Magnetofaba australis IT-1: one gene and its partner. The protein of the gene in region 2 interacts with the protein of the main gene of each other region in a pairwise test. Links are inferred from orthologs where the notes say so. Each region holds a gene or a part of one and is shown on either strand. Other genes may lie near its edges. The genes, in order: mobA and MAIT1_RS16950.

Region 1 (11,013 bases), on a different replicon or contig from region 2:
TCAATGGGCGTATGGCTGAGGGGATTGGAGATCTGAATGGCGGCGGTGAGCTTGGCGGAGTCGAACACGCTGCTCAGGTGTTTGGTCAGGATGCTGGCGCGCTCCTGAAAGTGCGACTTGGCGTTGACCTGAGCCGACTGCGCGCTCTGGTCGTGGACAATGGTGAGCACGCCTTTGAACAGAATGCCACAGCTCAGAATCACCAGCAGCATGATGCCGATGTGCAAGCGCACGCGGAAAAAGGGTGTTTTTGCCAGCATGGTCGAACCTTCCCCCAAAGGCGACTGAAATGGAGTTCGTGCTTCAACTATGCCTATCGGTTCGCCAATGGCAAAGGTTTACATATAAAAACCGTAGGGGGTGGGGATCGTCTCACGCCAGCCGCTAAAATGAAAATGGACATACCGCCGCAGCATGGGCGGCTGTGGCCAACTCTCCAGCTCAGCTTGTAATTCCTCGTTAAACCGTTCGATCTCCTCTTCTGACTGGCGTAGTTGGATACGCCAGCTCACCAGCGGGCCGGACTCGGTTTGATTCAGCTCCAGGGCCACGGCGGGTTTGCGCAGCACCCCGGCGGGGTAGACCTCCTGCGCGCGCAGCAGCGCCAGGGCGCGCTCCTGCACCTGTTGCAACGCCGCGTCGCTGATCTCGCGCTGGTCGAACAGCTCCAGCACCCCTTGCAGAAAGTGATACAGCTTGCGGTAGACCGGGGCCTGACTCTCATCCACCGAGCGGCGCATCCACTCGTGGGCCTGGTGAAACGCGCCGCATAAGATGGCGTCGCGGATAATCTGTTGAATCACCCCCTGATGCGCGGGGTCGACTTCATGAGCCAGGAGGGCGCGGTCGCGGGCGGCGGTGAAGAAGCCCAGTTTGCGCAGGGAAGCGCCATACTCCAGATGCGGCTGCGCCTGCCCGGGCAGCAGATTGATGTGGCTCTTGTGCCAGCTCTCCATCTGCGCCGGTTCGTGGTTGAGGCAGGCCAGACGCGCCAGGGAGAGATTGGCGAATTCGGGCTCGCTGGAGAGCTGCTGCTCGGCCTCCTTCTTCAGGCGGCGCAGAGTGAAGGGGTCGGGCTCCGGCGTTTGATTGAAGATCTTGTTGATCTGCCGAAGGGTGTCGTGGGCGGGCGTGCGCGGCATCGAATCGCCTCAAGTGTCGTCGCCGGGCGGCGCCCGGCGAACGGTGGAGGGGGCTTTCCATTGTGGGGGCGGTCGCCCCCACGGAGTCAAGCGTCCTCGGGTGTGAGCGCCACTCTCAGCACTGCACCCAGGGCAGCCCCTCTTTGCGCCAGCCGTTGAGAGAGGAGCGGTGGTGGTTGTCGTCGCGGTCGCCCTCGAAGCCGGAGACCACATGGGCCACGCGCTGAAAACCGGCCGCCAGCAGCGCATTGCCGGCGTCGATGGAGCGGTGGCCGGAGCGGCAGATGAGCAGCACCTGCTGATCCTTCCCAGCGTTCTGGCTCACCTCTTTGACGAAATCGGGGTTGATCTCAAACTCGGGGTAGTCCTGCCAGGGGATATTGATCACCCGCGCCGGATGGCCGACATAGAAGTGCTCCAGCTCCATGCGCACGTCGATGAACACCGTGCCCTCCTGCTGCGACAGCGCGTAGGCGTCGGCGGGGGAGAGGTGGTGCAGCTCCGGATTGGAGGGGCTGTGGGGGGCGGACGGCAGCATGGCGGTCTCCGATGGGTTGCGGGTTACTCCGGCAGGCGGATCAACGCCTGTTTCAGCCGGATGGGGCGGGTGGCGGGGGGCAGATCATCCTCCACTTCCAGCTCCAGGCGGGCGATCTGCTCGGCGTTCAGATGCTTCTGCGCCCAGCGCATCACCACGGTCTGTTCAATGTCGCCGCAGTGCATGGCGTGGTCGAGGGCCTGACCGAGCAGGAGCAGGCGTTTTTTCGCCGCCTTGTCCGATGCGCCCGTTTTATCCGGTTTGTCCGCCTTGTCCGCTTTCCTGTCAGACTTGGCGTCGCGGGTTTTGTTCTTGCGCTTGATCGGCGCCGGGGCGTCGCTCTCCTGGGGCAGCAGATGGTCGACCCAGGCGGCCTCCTCCATGGCGACCAACGCTTCGACGCTCTGGGCGCCGGTGAGCGCCACTTTTGGATGACGCTTGGTTTTGCTCTTCTTCAGTTTCTTCTTGCCCATGGACCTGCCTTGAGAGGGGAAAACGGCTATTGGGACGACGAGGCGTCGGGAGCGGCGGCGGCCTCCCAGTGCGGCGGCGGATAGGAGGGGCGCGTGAGCAGATAGCCGATAAGAATGGCCAGCGTAATCCCCACTGGCGCGGTCACCGACAGCGGCGCCTTGACCAGCAGCACCAAGCCGATGTAGCCGACGCTGATGGCGCCCACCGCCAGCAGTTTGCCCAGTCGCGAAATGACCCGATGCTCCACCCACTGCTGCAACGGTGCGCCGAACAGCGGGTGATAGTAGAGCCAGTCGTGAAAGCGTTGCGAACTGCGCGCAAAGGCCCACAGCGCCACCAGCAGAAACGGCGTGGTGGGCATCACCGGCAGCACCGCGCCGATCAATCCCAAAACGACGGCAAGCCAGCCGATGGAGAGGAACAGCCAGCGTCGCCAAGTGGGTTGCGCATCAATATCCATGGGCAGTCAGATAACCCGACAGGCGGTTCCGGGCAAGGGAAAACCGCCCCGGCGCACAAGTGTTAACGCGTACTGAGGATTTGTCTGGCGCGCGATGAAGGAAGTTCCGCGCGCGGAAGATTTGTGTGATTGCGGAATTCCGGGCGCAATCGGGCTCAATAGGGCGGAATCTGCACTGGATTGACGAAGGTGTGGATGGGCAGAGAGCCGCCGGGGACCAGCACATGCTCCTGGAAGTCGGGCTGCTGCGGCGTGGCGATGATCACCGGCATGATCATCATGCGTGGCGGGCTGGGGCGCGTGGGATCAAACCGCGGCAGATCGAAGGTGGGGCGATCGGCGGGCAGTCTGGCGGCGACTTTTTTCGCCGCTTGCGCCTTTTTGGCTTCGGGGCAGATCGCCTCGTCGGCGTGGGCGAGGCTCACAGACGCCAGCGACGGGGCGATGAACAGGGCGGCGGCGATGAACGTCATGGACAGGGCGCGCATGGCGGCTTCTCCATCGGTCTATGCGGTGGATGTCTGCGCGCGCCATCGGCGCCGCGCTATCCTGACCTATCGGTTGTGGCCCAGCGCCACACAAGCGCTTTCGCCAGGTCCGAAGCCGCCGTGGCGCTGGGGGCGGGAACCCGCGCCAGCGCCGCCCACGGCGACAGCGCGCACCAGGAGGCTTGCGGCGGGGAGTCGGCGGACCACTTGGGGTGGGCGTCAAACGCCCGCTGCACGGTGTCGCGCCACAGGTCGGCGGCGTAACGGGAGTCGGCGATGGCTGCGGTGACGGTGAGGATGGGCGTGGGGGTGCGCGTGCCGGCGATGGCGGGCATGGGCGGGGCCAGAATCGCGAACTGCAGCAGCGACGGCGCCGCCGTGCTGGCCACCCGCAGCGCGTAACCGGCGATGCCGGGCAGGGAGATCAGCGCGCCGCTGGCCATTTTGTCCACCATTTTCTCGGTCTCGCGGCGCCAGCGCGGCGAGATCTGTTCAATGTCCAGGGTCGATTGCAGCGGCGTATTGAGGGTGATCAGGCGCATGGCGTTCCGTGGGCTCAGAGCTGGTCGGCGATCTGCTCAAGTTGGGCAAACTGCTCGGGGTCATTGACGTTGGTGAACGCGGCGGGGCAATCGGAGAAGTCGGCGTGGGCCGCATTCACTTGCCGGGCCCAGCCGTTCAGACGCTTCTCGCCGCTGTGCAGACAAGCTTGCAAGGGGCGCTCCAGATCGCGATGGATCAGGGCGAAAGCTGGCTGTGGGCGGGTTCCGTCATGGGCGATGGCCATCAGCGCGCCGCTCTCGGCGCGGGCGCGCAGCAGGCGTTGGGCCAGGTCCAGCGGCAGCAGGGGGGCGTCGCAGGGGGCGGTGAGCAGCCAGTCGGCGGGGGTGTGGGAGAGTGCTGAGAGCACGCCGCACAGCGCGCCGCCATAGGGGCCGCCATCGTCGACAACGACCGGCGCGCCCCATCGGGCGTACTCGGCTGTATGGCGATTGGCGCTGATCAGCGCGCTGTGGGATTGCCCGCGCAGGCGCTCCAGCACATGCAGCGCCAGGGGCTTGCCGCGCCAGGGGATCAACCCCTTGTCGCGTCCGCCCATGCGTTGGCCGCGTCCGCCCGCCAGCACCACGGCGCAGATGGTCGCGGAATCCGCCATGCGCCGGGTCGCCGGACGCAGTTAGGCCAGCACCGTCAGGGCGTGGGACCAGTACTCATTGGCGTGGCCGAAGTGGCCGCGGGAGTTGACGGTGAGATTGTAGCCGTAAGCCTCAAAGTGGGGCGCGAACTCGTCGTTGTCATACTGCGCGCCGCTCCACATCAGCAGCGGCGGATAGCCATGGGGGCGCACCAGTAGATCAGGGATGGAGACGAACGCCGCGCACTGCTCCAATGCCCCGGCGAGCAGGAACTGCTCCGGCAGCGAGGCCATCTGTTCGCGCGCGGCGGGAACCGAATAGCCGGGCAGGCAGGGCAGCAGCACACCCACCACGACATCGTCGGCCATGCGCGCCAGCAGCGTCTCCTGACGCGCCCCCGGGGCGGGGGCGAGCTTGCCGCCAAAGCCGCCGATGTGGTGGTTGGTGAAGTCGTAGTCAGGCTGGACCTCGCCAAAGGCGGCGGCCACAGCGGGGATGTAGGTCTCCTCCACCGCCGCGCCCAGATCGGCGTAGGTCGCCCGCGGCAGCATGAAAGGGATCGCCTGGCTGGTCAGCACATCGGCGGTGTTGGGGTCGGCGCGCAGACTCGCCAAAGCCGCCTCCACCCGAGCCTGGAAGGCCGCCGCGTCGGGCGCGCCTTGCAGCGGCAATAGGCGCGTCAGACGGCTGTGGATGGCGGCGTAGTCGATCTGTTGCGGGTCGATCTTGAAGTAACCGCGGGAGATGGGGTGCGCCTCGGCTTGCAGGCCGACAGGGGGGATCCGCCGCCCGGTGTCGTCAAACAGGCGGGTGGGGGCGGCGGTCTGGGTATCGGTCTGGTCGAGCATGGCGTCCTTTCCGTGCGGAATTCAGCGTCAAGCAAAGCGTCTGGCGCGGGTCAACAAGATCAGGCGAACAGCGAATCGTTGTCGGAGAAGCCCTGGCCATAGGGGATCGGCAGGAAGGGCTGATCCTTGGTCTTGGCGGTGTGAATGGCGATGAACTTCTGATCCTCACCGATGAGGCAGTCGGGACGATGGGGCCCCAGCCACGGGTTGCGCATGCCGCGCGCCAGCACCTCTTTGAGCGGCGTTTCGCGCAGATTGCCCAACGAGAAGTCGATGTAGGGGCAGGGGGTCACCTCCATGGTGTCGGTGATGGTGATGATCCCTTTGACGGTGATGCAGCCCTTGTAGGAGCCGTAGGAGGGGGTCATGTGGGTGAAGACCTTGTACTCCTTCTCCAGCTCGCGCACGGCGTCGGCGTCCTCTTTCTCAATCACCAGGTCGGCGTGCTCTTCACACGAGCCGGTGGGCTTGGCGTAGCAGGTGTAGAGCCCCACGCCGCGATCGGTGGAGAATTTGCACAGGTCGCGGAACTCCTGGGTGCGGGCGCGTCCCTTCACCAGCACGGTGGAGAGGATCAGGTTGAGGCCGGCGTCGAGGCTGGCGTCGATGGCTTGCATCACGCGCTTATAGGAGCCCGGCATGTTGCGGAACTCGTCGTGGTCGCCTTCGATGTAGCTGTCCAGGGAGAGCTGCACCTTCTCCACGCCGATGGATTTCAGATGGCGCGCCTTTTCGTCATCCAGCAGCCAGCCGTTGGTGTCGGTGATGATGTAGTGCTTGTCTGGATCGATGGCTTCCACCACCTCATCGAAGTCCTTCATCAGCAGCGGCTCGCCGCCGGTCAGCACAAAGCGCGCCAGCCCCAGTTCGTCGGCCTGACGCGAGATTTCGCGCACGTCGTCCAGATCCATTTTGCGGCGCGAGTCTTCGATTTTGAAGACCTTGCGCAGATGACGATCCATATAGTGTTCCGCCGAGCAGTGGGTGCAGGTGAAGTTGCACAGATAGCTCTTTTCCAAGCGGATGATGGGGTTGATCTCGCCGCGCGCCTCCTGGGCGGAGATGGCGGCCAGCTTTTTCGCCACATAGGGTTTGCGCGCCATCAACTCATTGCGCTTGTTCTGTTCGTCCGGGTTCAGGGCGCAGTTGGCGTCTTCTACGATGGTGGTCATGGCTGAGGTATCCTGTGCAGTGGGGAGGGACCGCCAATGCGCGGGCGCTCCTCTCTGGTCAAAAGGACGCGCGCGCGGCGCGTCACATGGGCCATACGACTCTGTTTAACATGATCCACGCGGTTTGTCCGGGGATCGCGAACGAATTGTCGCATTCAATGATTGCGCCAAAGCCAGCGCATCCGCCAACCCTCTGTCGGGGTCCGGATGGAGAAAATTTGGACGACGGCGCCTAGGGAATTGGAGCGTGGCGACCGCGGTTGGGTTCCCTGTGGAGTCAAAGTAAGAAAAAAACATGTAAAAACTCAAAAATTAGGCGGAAATCAACTGTGTGATTCAGTATGCTTCAAGTGGGGTTCTCCAGCAAGAGGAGGGGGAATGACGGCTTCTACGCTTCCGCAAAGCTCCATGAACCAGGCGCTCACAGGGTCGGTATTCAACCGGGCGCTGGCGATTGTGCTGGCGATGTTGATCGCAGTGACTCTGCTGTGGCTGTTTCTCTCTTTGCGCGAGGCGCGTCACGACGCTCAGCTGATGCACGCTCTGGGCAGGCAGCGGGTGTTGGTTGCCGAGATGAACGCCGCCGGGCTGAACGTTCTGATTCGCAACAATACGCTGCGTTTCCTGGAGCGGCAAGTGGGCGCTTTGGACGACTATGTCTCCAGTCTGCGCAGCGTTTACGCCAGTGAGGTGACGCAGGGCTTCGCCCCGCGCATGGCCGACCCACTCGCCTTGGACGGGCCGACTCACATCCCCTCTCCCGCCACCTTTATTCGCATGGTCAATGCGCGCTTCGAGTCGGTTTCCGGGGCGCAATTGGAGATCCTCTCCAACAAGCCGATGAACCCGGACAAGGGCTTGCGCGACGAACTGGATCGTGAGGCGTTCCGGCGCCTGGCGCTGGATGGGGCGGAATTGGTTGCTTTGCCGCAGAGCCGCGACGGCAAACTCTTCATCCGCTTCTATGCGCCAGACCGCGCCACCTCGGAAACCTGTTTAGAGTGCCATCGCGCCCAGTTTCCCAACGCCAAAGTGGGCGATCTGTTCGGCGCGCGGCTCTACGTGTTGCCCTTCTCTGATGACGCCGATGAGGGGATGGCGGCGCTGCATCCCGGCAACACGCGGCATATGCAGTTGGAAGAGTCCTATATGGAGCTGCTCGCCGCGCTCAAATCCGGCGGCTACTACCATGAGAGAGGCCAGGAGCGGGATCGCCTGTGGCTGCCGCCATTGAGCGCGCCCGCGGCGCAGGCGTTGATCGTGCGCACCGAAGATGCGTTGGTGCGGCTGGATCAGGCGTTTCACGCCCTCTATGTCGGCGATACCGCGTCGCAGGCGTATCGCCAGTCCCACCGGGCGTTTATCGAGCACGCGGATACCCTTTCACATTTGAGTGAAGAGCTGTTTGCTCTGTATGAAACACGGGTGGCGACGCATCGCCGAGAGGTGATGCGCGCCGCTGTGGCGTGCGCGCTGGTGATGTTCCCATCGCTGTTCTGGTATGCGTGGCGTATGCTCAATAGACGGCGGCGTGAGCAGATGCTGTGGCGTCAGGCCGAGGAGCTCAATCATCTGGTGGATGCGCGCACCCTTGAGTTGCAGCAGGCCAAGGAGCAGGCGGACGCCGCCAATCAGGCCAAAAGCGAGTTTCTGGCCACCATGAGCCATGAGATCCGCACGCCCTTGAACGCCATTCTCGGCATGGGCGAAATGGTGGCCTCCACGCGTCTGGACAACGATCAGCGCGAGTATGTGCAGATCATTCGCCGCGCGGGCAATGCGTTGCTGGAGACCATCAGCGATATTCTGGATCTGTCGCGCATCGAGGCGGGCCAGTTGGAGCTGGAGTCGATCGATTTTGATCTGCCTGCGCTCACCCACGGCGCCTGCGAAGTTCTGGGCGCCTGCGCGCGACAGAAAGGGGTGGATGTCGTCGCGTATGTGTCTGAGGATGTGGGGTGCAACTATGTGGGCGACCCCACGCGTTTGCGGCAGGTGCTGGTGAATTTGGTGGGCAATGCGGTCAAGTTCACCAAGGAGGGGCGCATTACCGTGGAGGTCTCCCGCTTGCCGTCGGAGGGCAGCGACAACGAGCGCTTGCAGTTTCGGGTCAGCGATACCGGCATGGGCATCACGCCGGCCAAATTGGCGTTGATCTTCAAGCCGTTCACTCAAGCCGACGCCTCCATCACCCGCAGCCATGGCGGCAGCGGTCTGGGACTCTCCATCTGTAAGCGTCTGGTGGAGATGATGGGCGGCGGCATCGTAGTCAGCAGTCAGGTGGGGGTGGGCAGCGTGTTCACCTTCAGCGTAGCGCTCAAGCAGGCGTTGGCGTCGCCTGCTGTGGGCGAATGGCGCGAGGCGGAGCCCGACCCGCAGGCGAGGAGTGCCACAGCGCCGCGCAGCATGCGAATTTTATTGGTGGAGGACGAGCCTGATAACGCCAAACTGGTGCAGGCGTTCTTGAAGGATCTGCCCCATGAGTTGACCTGGGCGGAGAACGGTTTGCAGGCGGTGGAGCTGTGCCAAAATGAGCGCTTTGATCTGGTGCTGATGGATATTCAGATGCCACAATTGGATGGCTATGCGGCCACCGGGCGGATTCGCACATGGGAGCAGCGCCAGGGGCGCGAACGCTGTCCCATTGTGGCGTTGACCGCGTTTGCTCTGCAAGAGGATGTGGCGCGCTCAGAGCGCGCCGGATGTGACGGCCATCTGGCCAAACCCATTCGCAAACAGGGGCTATTGGATGCGATTGAACGCTATGCAAAACGACCGCAGGACGATGCGCCGCATTAGCGCTTGGCGACGCGCGGCGCAACTGCTGAGCGTGGCGGCGCTGCTGCTGGCGAGCGCCAGCGCGCAGGCGGCGCAGATCACCTGGGCGGGCTGCGGCATCACCAAGAACGGCATCACCAAGGCGCTGGCCACCGCCTATGAGCGCAAAACCGGGGTCACCATTGAGGTGCGCGGCGGCGGCGCCCTCAAAGGGCTGCGCGATGCGCGCGCCGGGCGCGTGGACGTGGCGGGGAGCTGTCGCTACGCGCTGCCCGTGCCGCAGGAGGCGGGCGCCAACATGATCCCGGTGGCGTGGGATGGGCTGGTGATGATCACCGCGCGCGACAATCCGGTCACTGGGCTCACCAGCCAACAGACGCGGGATGTCTTTGAAGGGCGCATCACCAACTGGAAGGCGTTGGGCGGACGCGATGAGCGCATCGCCCTGTTCACCCGGCGGGGGAAACTGAGCGGCGTGGGGCATATGTTCCGAGTGATGTTCTTCCGCAACCCGTACCAGGAGTATCCCACCGCCGAGGAGGCGCCGCGCTCTTCGGGCTTGATCGAGATGCTGGTGGGCAAAGGCAGCGGTGGTTTCGGCCTTTCCGGGGCCTCCAGCGCGCACAAACGTCCTGAAGTGAAAATGTTGTCACTGGATGGGGTGTATCCCTCTCAGGACAACATCGCCTCTGGCCGATACTACTTGATACGGCCTCTCTATTACGTGTTATCCGATAGCGCTTCGCCACAAACGCAAGGGTTTATCGATTTTGCGCTGAGCGCAGAAGGCCAAGCCATTGTCGAGGCCGAAGGGGTGGTGAGCTTGGCCCAGGGACGGGGTTTGACCAAACTGTTCAAAGAACGCTTCGGCGCGCAATATTTGGCGGCGCCGCTACGGGATTAACCCGCGCGCGGGGGCGATCGCCACGAGAGCCGCGCCAGGGGCGTTACGCGCAAGACGACAGAATCCGTTCTTCATCGGTCGCATGATTTCAGGCCGGGGAAAGGCATTATGAGCATTCGCATCACCCTTGTGCTGTCGTCTGTGCTGATCATCATCCTGTTGGGGTTCAGCATGCTGGCCGCCTCCTGGTTGGAGGAGCGGGTGGTGCAGGACGCCAAAAACGCGCAGCAGCTTGAGCGTCACGTCAACCAGCTGGAGATGGTGGCCAAGTCGGTGGACGATGCGCTGTTGCTGCACGGACCCAGCGTGGCGCTGCAGAACATTCGCGAGCGCGTATCGCGCTATGAGCAGTCGCTACTGGGCATCACCTCCACCGACAAACTGCCGCTGCAGACCGTGCAGCGGGTGCGCCAGGAGGTGACGCCGTTGTGGCGCAACTATCGACGTCTCATCGATAGCATGTTGCGCCTGCCCGATCTGGCTTCGGACAACGAAGACGCCCTCTACTATTTCCTCGATTTGCGCGAACAGCACCAAGGCTTGTTGGATAAGCTCGAAGAGGTGCGCGAATCGCTGTTGGCGCGCACCGAAGCTGAAGCCAAACAGGCCCGCAGCATGGCGCTCACGGCGCTGGCGGGGTTCAGTCTGGGATTGATCGCCCTGCTGGTCTATCTCTACCGGGTGATCATCCCGCCGTTGACCGGACTGTCGCAGGCGCTCATCGAGACCCAACGCACCGGCTCCTTCTCCTTGCGTCTGGAGAAGCGCCAAAATGATGAAGTGGGCGCCGCCGCCGACGCCTTGAACGCCCTGTTGGAGTCGCTGCAGGCGAGTATTCAGAGCGTCATCGGCGTGCTCGAGGCGATGGGGCTGGACGCCTATGATCAGCGCGTCAAACTGCCCATGCGCGGTGATTTGGCGGTGCTGAAACAGGCGGTCAACTCCACTGCCGACATCCTCGAAGATCACACCCTGAGCCGCATCGCCGCGCAACGGCAGGCGGAGAAGGCCAATCAGCTCAAGAGCGAATTCCTGGCGGTGATGAGCCATGAGATTCGCACCCCCATGAACGC
Region 2 (10,907 bases):
GCGCGCCACTCTGCCCAGCAACGCCTTGTCATTGCCCACCGCTTTGTAGCCCCCTGACGAGCCGATGCTGTCGGGCACGACAATCTCATCTTGGGGGTGGTTGACGGAGAACGCCTTGGCCAGGGCGTGCAGCACGATCATGCCGTCGCCGGTGCCGACGATCTCCAAGGTTTCCGCCCTTGCCTGGGGAGCGGGCGCCGCCCACAGAGCCAATGCGCACAGGAGTGTGACTCGGTGATGTCGTAGACGCTTGAAAAGGGTGATCATGGCGCGTTCTCACTCGTTGGGGGGCAGTGACCTTGCCTCTTGCACAGGATGTAGTCGGCGTCTTCCACCAGGATTGCTCCGTCAAAGGTATCCGGCTGGCACGGCGTTGCCCAGCACTTTCCGCAGTTTAGGGAATTCAGTCGGGTGGCGATGGGGTTAAATGGATTTTCACTAACATGACGGCGCGATGACATGCTATCAATGTTTGTCACCCATTGTATGCGACATATGTGGATTGTCTTCCTTGTGCGGATGCGGGGAAGCCATCCACCCATGGGCCTGGAGACCTTCAACCAAGGCCGCGACGGAAAACGGCATGGGGAAGCGCGCAGTCAACTCTCCAGCCGGGTTGATCAGGTAGATGTCCGGCGTGTGCAACACCGGATACTCCGCCTTGTCGCGCCATTGCGGATAGTTGAATTGCGCCCCCAACAGCGCGCTGAGGCGGCGGAGTTGGGGCAGCTCTCCGCGCAGCGGTGTGATGGCGGGCGCATGGGGTGGAATGGCGTAGTCCTGCACATAGTCGTTCAGGCGGTCCAGGGTGTCCCGCTGGGGGTCGATGGAGACAAACCACACTTGCAACGGGGCGCTGCTGGGGTGGTGGAGCCTCTGCTCTTGTAGCAGACTCCAGATGGTGTGCAGCGCCATGGGGCAGCTATCGGCGCAGTGGGTAAAGCCCACCGCCAACAGCGTCCACTTTCCTTGTAAGGCGGTGGCGTCGACCACGCCGCTGGCTCCTTCCAGGGCGAGGGGCTGAATGGCGCGGGCGGGCGAGACGGGGAGCCATGTGGGCGCAGGATCCTGCTCTGGCGGGCGGTTCTGCTCCAGCGCCTGATTGAGTCCGACCATCAGCGCTACCGAGCCCAGCAGAACAAGGCTGATGGTGATCATCAGCGTTTTGAGACGAACAGGCTTTGTGTTGGGTTCAGGCGACATCGTCAGGATCCCTTAACCGGTTGGGTAACGAGAGGCGGGCTTGTGGAAAATACGGCGCAAACCAAGCAGTCCTGGGTCAGCACATTAACCGTGTGGGAGGATGTGCGGGAGGTTGCGCCCACCCTGGAACGGGTGCGGCAAAACGCCAGCAAGGCGTTTATCATTGTGCTGTGGGCCTACATTCCCCTGTTTATGCTCATTGGCTATGGCGCGGAGAACCACGCCAACTACGCCAATGTGGTCACCCGCTTCTGCGGTCTGGTCCCCGTGGATGGCGTCAGCCGCGTTACCTTTGGACTGATTGCAGGGCTGGTTGGCGCGCTGCCAACCACCATCTTTTGGTACCTGCGTCCCACCGGGCAGATGACCCGGCATGTAATTGCGCTGGCCTTGATCTACCAATGGGTGGTTTTCGTGCATCAAACCACCGGCTCGCCTGACGGCTTCATCCTCGAAGGCCACATGGTCTACTTCGTCACCGTGGTGATCCTGACCATCTACTTCTGCTGGCGCTCGCTGCTGATCGCCACGCTGATCCCCGCCGTCCACCATACGCTGCTGACCATTTTCGATCCGCTGGCGATCTGGCCCACCACCGACTATATCTGGCTGCATCTGCTCAACCATGTGCTGCTGGTGCTGCTCAACTCCGGCGCCGCGCTGTGGCTCTCCTGGTACTTCTTCTACCAGTTCCGGAATAATCATGCGGCCATTACCAGCGCCACGCAAGCGCATCAGGAGGCCACCCGCATGGATCATCAGGTGACCCTGCAGGCGGAGAGCCTGGCGGCCATCGGCAATGAACTGGTGCGGCTCAAAGCGCCGTTGGATCAAGATTCCAACAAGGCCCACACGCTGGCCAGTCAGGTGGCCAAAGAGAGCAGCGCGGTGCTGGGGCAGGCCAAAGCGCTCAGAGAGAGCATCCATGCGGCCAATGACAGCATGAACAGCATCAGCCGCGAGGTCAAAGCGCTCTCCGATCAGGTGGGGCTCATCGCCCAAACCACGGAGCATAGTCGCCAGGACACCAACACCATGGCCAGCGCCGCCGAAGAGATGAGCAGCAATATCAGCGCGGTCAACGCCAATCTCAGGGAGGTCACCACATCCGTGAGCACAGTGGCGGCGGCCATGGAGCAGATGAGCGCCTCTCTGGGCGAAGTGCGCAATCGCTGCCGTCTGGCCGATGAACTCAGCGGCGACGCCAACAATCAGGCGCAGGAGACCGCCACGGTGATGAACCGCCTGATCGGCTCCACCCTGGAGATTTCCAAAGTGGTTGAGGCCATCAAGAGCATCGCCTCGCAAACCAACATGCTGGCGCTCAACGCCTCCATTGAAGCGGCGGGCGCTGGCGAGGCGGGCAAGGGCTTTGCCGTGGTGGCCAATGAGGTTAAGGAGTTGGCCAGTCAAACCGGCGAAGCGACCAAGCTGATCGACAAGCTCACCACCTCCATTCAGCAGGAGAGTCGGCAGGCGGAGATGGTGACGAAGTCGGTCTCGGAGATGATGCTCAAGGTGTATGAAGCCAATAAGGAGATTTCTCAAACCGTCGATGAGCAGGAGCGCGCGGTGCTGGAGATCAGCCAGACCATGGGGCAGGTCTCCACTGCGGCGGAGTCGGTGAGTCTCAACGCCAATGAGCTGGCCAGCGCCGCCAATGAGGTCTCCACTTCGGTGCAGACCACCGTGGAGGGGATTGAGGGCATCGCCGACGCCGCCTCCCAGGCCGCCGATATGGCCAGCGCCATCACCCAACAGGCGCAGAGCGCCAGTCAATCCGCCCGGGTGGCCGATCAAGCCTCCGAGGAGATAGCCAAGGTGTTGGGCAATACTGAAGGCAGCATGCAGCAGACCATGCGTCGGGTGCACTATCTGGACGGCTCCATTCAATATGTCGGCGTACTCACAGAGGAGATCCATCAAGCGGTCACCAGTCTGCAGGCGACGCGTAAATCCGCCGACCAGGCCAACGTACTGTTCGATGTGCGCAAGCTCAAAGAGTCGCACCTGCGCTGTCTGAATCAGATGGAGAACGTCAGTCGCGGCCGTGAGGTGGAGATGGGCGAGGATGTCGCCTGCGGCTTTGGCGACTGGTGGCAAAACCAGGGCAAGAGCCTGTTTGGCGAGAATCCCAAGTTCCAGAGCGCGGTGCAGGCGCACCAACAGCTCCACGCGCTCACCGGGCAGGTGAAGGAGGCGTGCGGCAAGGGCGACGAATCCAAGGCGCGCCAGGGGATTCAGACGCTTAACGAGAAGCGCAAACAGCTGTTCCAGCAGTTGGATGGGCTGTTCCTGGAGGCTTCAAGCCGCTAAACCGTGCGTCGGCGCGACGGGAATCCGCGTCGGGTTTACGTCGCGCCCAGCGGCTCCACCTCCACCCAGTCGCCCGCCCGCACCCCCGCAGAGGCGCGCGGTAGTGTGATGAGGCAGTCGGCGCGGGCCATGGAGGTGAGCAGGCCGCTGCCTTGGGGACCGGTTTTGCTGACGGTGAGGTTGCCGATGGCGTCGCGCTGATAGTAGCCGCGAATGAACTCGGCGCGGCCCGGCTTTTTGGCGATGTCGCTCAGGCAGCGCATGCGGTAGCGCGGCGCGCGCCAGTTGGGGACGCCCGCCATGCGCATGAGCGCCGGGCGCGCCAGTTGCAGAAAGGTCACCATGGCCGCCACCGGGTTGCCCGGCAGGCCAAACAGCAGGGCGTCGCCCAGGCGGCCAAACGCCAGCGGCTTGCCCGGTTTGATGGCCAGTTTCCAGAAATCCAGCTGGCCCAACTCCTTGAGTACGGTTTTCACCAGATCCATATCGCCGATGGAGACGCCGCCGGAGGTGATGATCACATCGGCGTTTTCGCTGGCGCCGCGCAGGGCCAGCCGCAGGGTCTCTTCATCATCGGGCAGAATCCCCAGATCGCCCACTTCCGCGCCCAACTGCTGCAGCAGACCCATCAGGGCGTAGCGATTGCTATCATAGATCAGACCCGGCTCAATGGGTTGTCCGGCCGAGCGCAGTTCGTCGCCAGTGGAGAACAGCGCCACCCGCACGCGACGCAACACCGAAATCCGCGCCAGTCCCATGGAGGCCAGCACGCCCAGTCCCGCCGGTCCGATGCGCTCGCCCTGGTGAAGCGCGGCTGCGCCTTGGGCAATATCCTCGCCGGCGCGACGCACATGACCGCCGCGTCGCGGGCCGGGCTGGATGTGGATGGTCATGCCGTCGCGGCGGGTGTTCTCCACCGGGACCACGCTATCGCAATCGGCAGGCATGGCCGCGCCGGTCATGATGCGCACGCAGCCGCCAGCAGGCGTGGTGCCCGTGAATGGATGCCCGGCAACGGCGGTTCCCACCTCCTGCAACACGCCGCCGCCATCGGGATTCAGATCGTCAAAACGAAATGCGAAGCCGTCCATGGCGGAGTTGTCCGCCGTGGGCACGTCGATGGGGGAGCGGGCGTCATCGGCCAGCACGCGCCCGAGGGCTTCGCACAACGGCAGCGATTCGGCGCGGGTGACCGGACGCACCAGCTCCAGGATGTGATCGCGCGCGGCGTCCAGGTCCAGTAGCGGGCCGTCATCCTGAAAGCTCCACTGCGCGCTGCGCCACTCCAGAATGAAACCGGCGACGGCGGCGGGGTCGTTCAACTCCAGCACCGGGATTGGCGCGCCGTCGGGCTCCCGGTCAGCGGCAATGGCGATGATGCTGGGGTCATTGGGGTAACGCAGCGCCTTGCCTGCGGCGGCGCGATGCACCTCCAGGCGGGCGGCGATATCGGGGTGGTCGCGAAAGCCCTCCACCAGAATCAGGTCCGGCGCGTCCAGCGCCAACTGCGTCAAGGCGATGCGCAGCGGGTCATCCTCCTCGCTCACCGCCACGTCGGGGGTGGAGAGGCGCGAATCTCCCGCCAGAATCACCGGTTCGGCGCCCGCTTGGCGCAGGCGGTGGCTATCCTTGCCCGGCTGATCCAGCTCGAAGTCGTGGTGGGTGTGTTTGACCACCGCCACGCGCAGTCCTTCGGCTTTGAGCAGCGGAATCACTCCGGCCAGCAGGGAGGTTTTGCCCACGCCGCTCTGCGCGGCGATGCCCAACAGGGGCGGAAGGGGAATATTCAACATGGCCAGGGCTCCAGCAATCACCCTTCACCGGCGGGCACGTTAAAGCCGCGCACGCGGTCATGGGTAAAGAAAGGCGAAGGTTCAAACAGTTCCGGCGACTGCGGCGGCGCCAGGGTCTGATACAGCGGGCGGGCGCGCCAATCGTCGGGCAGACTCAGCAGCAGCAGCGCCGGAAAGGGCAGGGGATCGCGCAAACGCTGGGCGGAGACCAGACAGTTGCGCGCCTTGGCGGGCAGTTCGATGCCCACAAAGCGCGACCAGTCGGCCTGATAGATGGGCCAGAACAGCGTCAGCGGTTGATCACCCAGATGCAGCACGGTGGCGCGGCTGAAATCCTCCCGCGAGGCGCGGTAGAGCATGCGCAGCGGCGTCTCGGTCAGCCCACAGGCAGGGCCGTTCCAGCGCAGGCGCAGATAGTGGGCCTGGGCGGTGGCGTCCAGCGTGCGGCGCGGACGGCTGAGGGATTCGTGGGTCAGGCGCACCCAGCCATCGGTGAGGGAGTGGGTTTCCAGCGCGGCGATAGGTTCAGTCGGGGCGTCTAAGATCTCCTGGATATAGCCCGAGAGAGCATGCTGTTGCCAGGCGCGGGCGGCCCACAGCGGCGCGGCGGTGAGGGCGCCCAGGGCCATCAGCGTGAGCGCCATATTGCGCATTTGCGCGCGCCATGGCGGCGCAGGGGCCAGGGCGGGGGGGATGCACAGAGGCGCAATCCAACCCTGTTGGGCCAGCGCGGGGCGTCGCTGCAGCGCCCAGGAGAGCCCCCCCTGCAGGGCCCACAGGGTGAACAGCATGGGGATGATGAGCAGATGGCCGATATGGCGGTCGAGGAACACCAGACTGCTGTAACCGGCAAAGAACAGCGTGGCCAGGGCCAGGAAGATGGCCAGTCGCGGCGAGCGGCGCGCGATCAGCAGCAGCAGCAGGGCGAACAGCAGCGGTCCGTAGCGACCCAGCGGCCCCATCTCCAGCACCCGCCACGCGGCGGCGATGGCGCGGGTGATGTGATCGCCGGGCATCAGCTCCAGCAGCGCGTTCCAATAGGCCTGACCGGCGCGGGAGTAGTCGGCGGTGAGCAGATCCACCGAATTCTCCGGCGCGTAGGTCAGATGCAGCCCGTCGATGCGCTCCAGATAGTCGAACACAAAGGCGTGGGCGTAGCGGTCGGCGTGGATGTAGCTCACCTCCGCCACCGAGTGGGTGACGTTGAGCCGATGGGAGAAACCTTTGCCCAGCCCCATCACCGGCATGATGCCGCTGCCGGACTCGCCGGTGTGGGCTTTGAGGGTGGGCAGTCCCAGCAGGACGAACCCCAGCAGCAGCAGGCCGATCAGTTGCGCTTTGAGCAGCCAGGGGCGCGGCGTGGGGATTGGCGGCAGAAACAGCGCCAGGGTGAGGATGAAGCCGGGCAGGAAGATATACACGTCGGGGCGAAAGCCCACCGCCACCCCAGCGATGGCGCCCGCCAGCAGCGCCAATCCACGCAGACGCCACGGACTCAACGCGCGCCGCGCCAGCAGTCCCAAAATCAGGAACAGGGCGAAGAAGAACGGAATTTTCGAGTAGTCGCGGAAGGTTTTGATAGTCCACAGAATCGGCGGCGCAATGGCGATAAACAGGGCGGCGGGCGCGGCGATGAGCGGCGCGCTCACCAACCGGAACAGGCCATAGGCCAGGACTACGGCGACGCCATGGAACAGCGCCAGAAACGGAAACAGCGCAGGCCAGGAGACGCCGCTCCATTGCCAGATGTAGCCCAGCATCAGCATCAGATTGCGGTAGCCCGATTGGAAGCCGGTGAGAGGCTCGGCGACGGCGTCGGCGGGTAGGTTGGCGCAGTCAAAGCTCTGCGCGCGGTGGCTGGCGGAGAAGGCGAGGAAGCGTTCCAGCTCCGGGCTGACGTGGCGGTCCACCGCATGCAGGCCGCGTCCGCACCCCACCATCACCGCAGCGGAGAACTGCGGATGGTAGTAGCTGAAGAAGTTGCGCGGTTTGCCGTTGTTATCCAGCGCCTGGAACGCCTGTAGCCAGGCAAACGCCAGCAGCAGCAGCGCCAATGCCCAGTCCCACGGACGGCGACGCTGCGCAAACAGGGCGATGGCGGGGGCTGACGACATGCAGGCTCCAAACTGGCGACGCAGAGGCAAAGCGGATAGTTTCCCGCCCCATAGGAGCCAAGTCAAGCCGCCTCGCCTGGACAAATCCAGGCGGCTATGCTCAAGTGATTTGGCGTATTGCGGCGGACGCTGGGAAACCGGCGTCGAAAAATGGATTCTCTCCACTCTTTTGGGTCGTTGTTGGATATGAGCCTGAGCGTTGTCATCCCCGCCTATAACGAGGCCGACAATATCGCCGCCACCATCGGTGAAATCAGCGGTCATCTGACCCGTCTGGGCGCGACATTCGAAATCCTGGTAATGGACGACCACTCCAGCGATGGCACTTTTGATGCCGTGCGCGCGTTGAACGACCCCCAGGTCCGCGCCATCCGCTTGAGCCGCAATAGCGGCAGCCATATCGCCTTGCGCGCTGGATTGCGGCAGGCGCGCGGCGATGCGGTGCTGTGCATCTCCGCCGATGGCCAGGATAACCCTGAGGCCATTGAGGCGATGATCGCCCGTTGGGAGGGCGGCGCCGACGTGGTGTGGGCGCTGCGCACCGACCGCAATGACGAAGCCCTCCTCAACAAAACCATGGCGCGGGCGTTCTATCTGCTGCTCACTGCCGCCGGGGCCGCGCCCACCGATGGCGTAGACCTCTCCAAAGCCGACTTCTTTCTCATGGATCGCCGTGTGGCCGATGCCGTCAATGCCTGCCCGGAGCGCAATAGCTCGCTGTTCGGGCTGTTGGCGTGGGCGGGGTTCCGCCAGGAGGCGATCAGCTATCATCGGCGACTGCGCGCCTCGGGCCACTCCAAGTGGAGCTTCCAGGCCAAAGTGCGTCTGGCCAAGGATTGGGTGTTCGCCTTCTCCGGTCTGCCATTGCAGATGATGACCCGGGTGGGCGTGGGCATGGCGACCCTGGGCCTGCTGTATGCTGCCGTGGTGATCGCGGTGACGCTGATTACCGGCGAGATGGTGCCGGGCTTTCCCTCTCTGATGACCACCGTGCTGGTGCTGGGCGGGGTGCAGATGATCATGTTGGGGCTGTTGGGCGAGTATGTGTGGCGCACGCTGGATGAGTCGCGCAAACGCCCCAGTTATTTTGTGGAGGCGGACTCCGCTCATCCTCCGGCGCATAGTCGTGCGCGCGGCGCGCCGTTTCCATCGCAAATCTCATAAGGATCGCCCATGCGTCCGCTGATTCTGTTTCCGTTTAATGGCAACGCCCGCGAAGCGGTGGGAGTGGTGGAGGCGATCAACGCCCAGCGCCAGACCTGGAGCGTGCTGGGGTTCGTCGATGACGACCCGGACAAGAAGGGCTCGGCGTTTGGCGGCTATCCGGTGCTGGGCGGGCGTGAGGTGCTGGCCGAGCGCCCCGACGCGGCGGTGCTGGCGGTTCCTGGAAGGCCGGATAACTTCCACAAACGGCGCGCCATCATCGAGGCGCTGAATCTCAAATCAGAGCGCTGGGCAACGCTGATTCACCCCGCTGCGGTGGTGGGGCCAGAGTGCATGATCGGCGACAATGTGCTGATTCAGGCCGGTGTGGTGCTCACCGCCGGGGCGCGCATTGCACGGCATAGCATTATCCTGCCGCAAACGGTGGCGGCGCACGACGCCGACATCGGCGAGGGGGTGGTGATGGGCTCCCATGTGACCATTTCCGGCGCCTGCCATGTGGAGCCGTGGAGTTACATCGGCAGTGGCGTCAAACTGCGCGAGGGGGTGCGGATTGGAACCGGCGCTCTGGTGGGTTTGGGCGCGACTGTCATCGGCGATGTGGCGCCCGGCAAAGTGGCGGTCGGCTGCCCGGCGCGGGCCATTCGGGATGTCGACAAAGATTGAATTTCGTCGTTGATCATGGCAAAAACAGGCTGTTTTGCCATTGCTTTGGCGCATTTTACGTGGAGTCTGGTTATACTGGCGCCGTGAATTCCTGTTTTAAATGGCAACGAACCATTTCAGCAAAGCGATGTGTACCCTATGTCAACTGCTATCAGCGCCTACCCTTGTCGCGTGTGTGGCGGCGCGCTCTACGCCGAACCGCTGCTGACCTTGGAGAATATGCCTGGGGCGGCGCAGTTTATGCCCGATGCCGACTCCGTTGGTGATGATATGGGCGTCAATCTGCGCGTGCGTCAGTGTTCCGGCTGCGGCGCGATTCAGCTCTCCGACCCGCCGGTGCGCTACTATCGCGAAGTGGTGCGGGCGGCGGCGTACTCGCCGGAGATGGCGGTGTATCGACGCGAGCAATTCGCCGCTTTTGTGGCCGAATATGGTTTGCAAGACGCTGCGGCGCTGGAGATTGGCTGCGGGCGCGGCGAATATCTCAGCCTGCTCAAAGAGGCCGGTCTCAATCCCCATGGCCTGGAGTTTAATCCGGGCTCCGTAGCGGCCTGTATCGAGGAGGGTTTGACGGCCTCCGAAGGCTATCTGCAACGCCCCGATCAGCAGCTTGCCGCCGGGCCGTTTCAGGCGGTGTTCAGCTTCAACTTCATCGAACACATGCCCGATCCGGTCAAAGCCCTGCGCGCCGCTTGCCTGAACCTCACCGACGACGGCGTGGGTCTGCTGGAAGTCCCCAATTTCGACATGATCCTACGCGATAAGCTGTTCTCGGAGTTCATCGGCGATCATCTGCTCTACTTCACCGAACAGAGCTTCACGCAGATGTTGGGCATGTGTGGTTTTGAGGTGATTCGCTGCGAGCAGACTTGGCATGACTACATCCTCACCGCCCATGTACGCAAACGTCAGCGTACGGATTTAAGTGAACTGGGCGCCTATCGACAAAAGATCCATGCCGATGTGCATGCGTGGCTCGACGCCGCTCCAGGCAGAGGCCGCGTGGCGGTCTGGGGCGCCGGGCATCAGGCGCTGGCGGTGATGAGTCTTCTGGGGTTGGGCAAACGCTGCGATTACGTGGTGGACTCGGCGCCGTTCAAGCAGGGTAGATTTACCCCCGCCAGCCACCTGGAGATCTTTGCGCCCAGCCAGTTGCGTGAAGACCCCGTGGATGCGGTGTTGGTGATGTGCGCCAGCTACTCCGACGAGGTGGCGCGGATTCTGCGCGCCGAATACGACCCCAATCTGACCGTGGCCATCCTGCGTGAGGATGGTTTGGAGTCGGTGTAACGCATGTCCGAAGCGCTCAAGGCGGCCATTGCGGTCATTGATGCGGCGGTGGATGACGCCAAGAGCGGCCTGCCGGAGGATGTGTTCCTGTTGGTGAGCCGCTTAACGCCCATGATCAATGTGGATCTGCTGATTCAGAATCCAGCGGGGCACACGTTGCTGACATGGCGCGATGATGGGTTCTACCCCCGAGGGTGGCATATCCCTGGCGGCATTATCCGCTTCAAGGAGTACATGGAGCAGCGCATCGAAAAAGTCGCCATGGCGGAGTTGGGCGCTACGGTGGCGTTTGATGCCGAGCCCATTCTCACCCAGCAGTTGATGACGCCCAACCGCGATGTGCGCGGCCATTTCCTCTCGC

The links.
Region 1: the proteins of MAIT1_RS16950 (region 2) and mobA interact in binary tests that used the Escherichia coli proteins (3 or more experiments, as listed by UniProt). The link is inferred for Magnetofaba australis IT-1 from one-to-one orthologs.

The regions. Positions count from the first base shown.
Region 1 is NZ_LVJN01000015.1:327,285-338,297, forward strand. What follows is about bases 2,459-5,447. They hold mobA (molybdenum cofactor guanylyltransferase MobA), read right to left. Parts: upstream 4,259-5,447; coding sequence 3,659-4,258; downstream 2,459-3,658. Other genes in these bases: MAIT1_RS03750 (YbaN family protein), read right to left, coding at 2,459-2,614; MAIT1_RS03755 (hypothetical protein), read right to left, coding at 2,770-3,102; MAIT1_RS03760 (hypothetical protein), read right to left, coding at 3,159-3,644; MAIT1_RS03770 (hypothetical protein), read right to left, coding at 4,280-5,086; MAIT1_RS03775 (radical SAM/SPASM domain-containing protein), read right to left, coding at 5,146-5,447. Outside these bases: MAIT1_RS21990 (HD domain-containing phosphohydrolase), read right to left, coding at 1-260; MAIT1_RS03735 (hypothetical protein), read right to left, coding at 339-1,142; MAIT1_RS03740 (rhodanese-like domain-containing protein), read right to left, coding at 1,258-1,680; MAIT1_RS03745 (hypothetical protein), read right to left, coding at 1,704-2,153; more of MAIT1_RS03750, read right to left, coding at 2,180-2,458; more of MAIT1_RS03775, read right to left, coding at 5,448-6,258; MAIT1_RS03780 (ATP-binding protein), read left to right, coding at 6,637-9,057; MAIT1_RS03785 (substrate-binding domain-containing protein), read left to right, coding at 9,044-9,940; MAIT1_RS03790 (hybrid sensor histidine kinase/response regulator), read left to right, coding at 10,049-11,013. UniProt on the Escherichia coli protein: Transfers a GMP moiety from GTP to Mo-molybdopterin (Mo-MPT) cofactor (Moco or molybdenum cofactor) to form Mo-molybdopterin guanine dinucleotide (Mo-MGD) cofactor.
Region 2 is NZ_LVJN01000020.1:1,081,410-1,092,316, forward strand. What follows is about bases 2,934-5,816. They hold MAIT1_RS16950 (bifunctional molybdopterin-guanine dinucleotide biosynthesis adaptor protein MobB/molybdopterin molybdotransferase MoeA), read right to left. Parts: upstream 5,313-5,816; coding sequence 3,555-5,312; downstream 2,934-3,554. Other genes in these bases: MAIT1_RS16945 (methyl-accepting chemotaxis protein), read left to right, coding at 2,934-3,519; MAIT1_RS16955 (hypothetical protein), read right to left, coding at 5,330-5,816. Outside these bases: MAIT1_RS16935 (PstS family phosphate ABC transporter substrate-binding protein), read right to left, coding at 1-267; MAIT1_RS16940 (SCO family protein), read right to left, coding at 466-1,203; more of MAIT1_RS16945, read left to right, coding at 1,246-2,933; more of MAIT1_RS16955, read right to left, coding at 5,817-7,426; MAIT1_RS16960 (glycosyltransferase family 2 protein), read left to right, coding at 7,577-8,590; MAIT1_RS16965 (LbetaH domain-containing protein), read left to right, coding at 8,600-9,256; MAIT1_RS16970 (class I SAM-dependent methyltransferase), read left to right, coding at 9,395-10,546; MAIT1_RS16975 (NUDIX hydrolase), read left to right, coding at 10,550-10,907. UniProt on the Escherichia coli protein: Catalyzes the insertion of molybdate into adenylated molybdopterin with the concomitant release of AMP.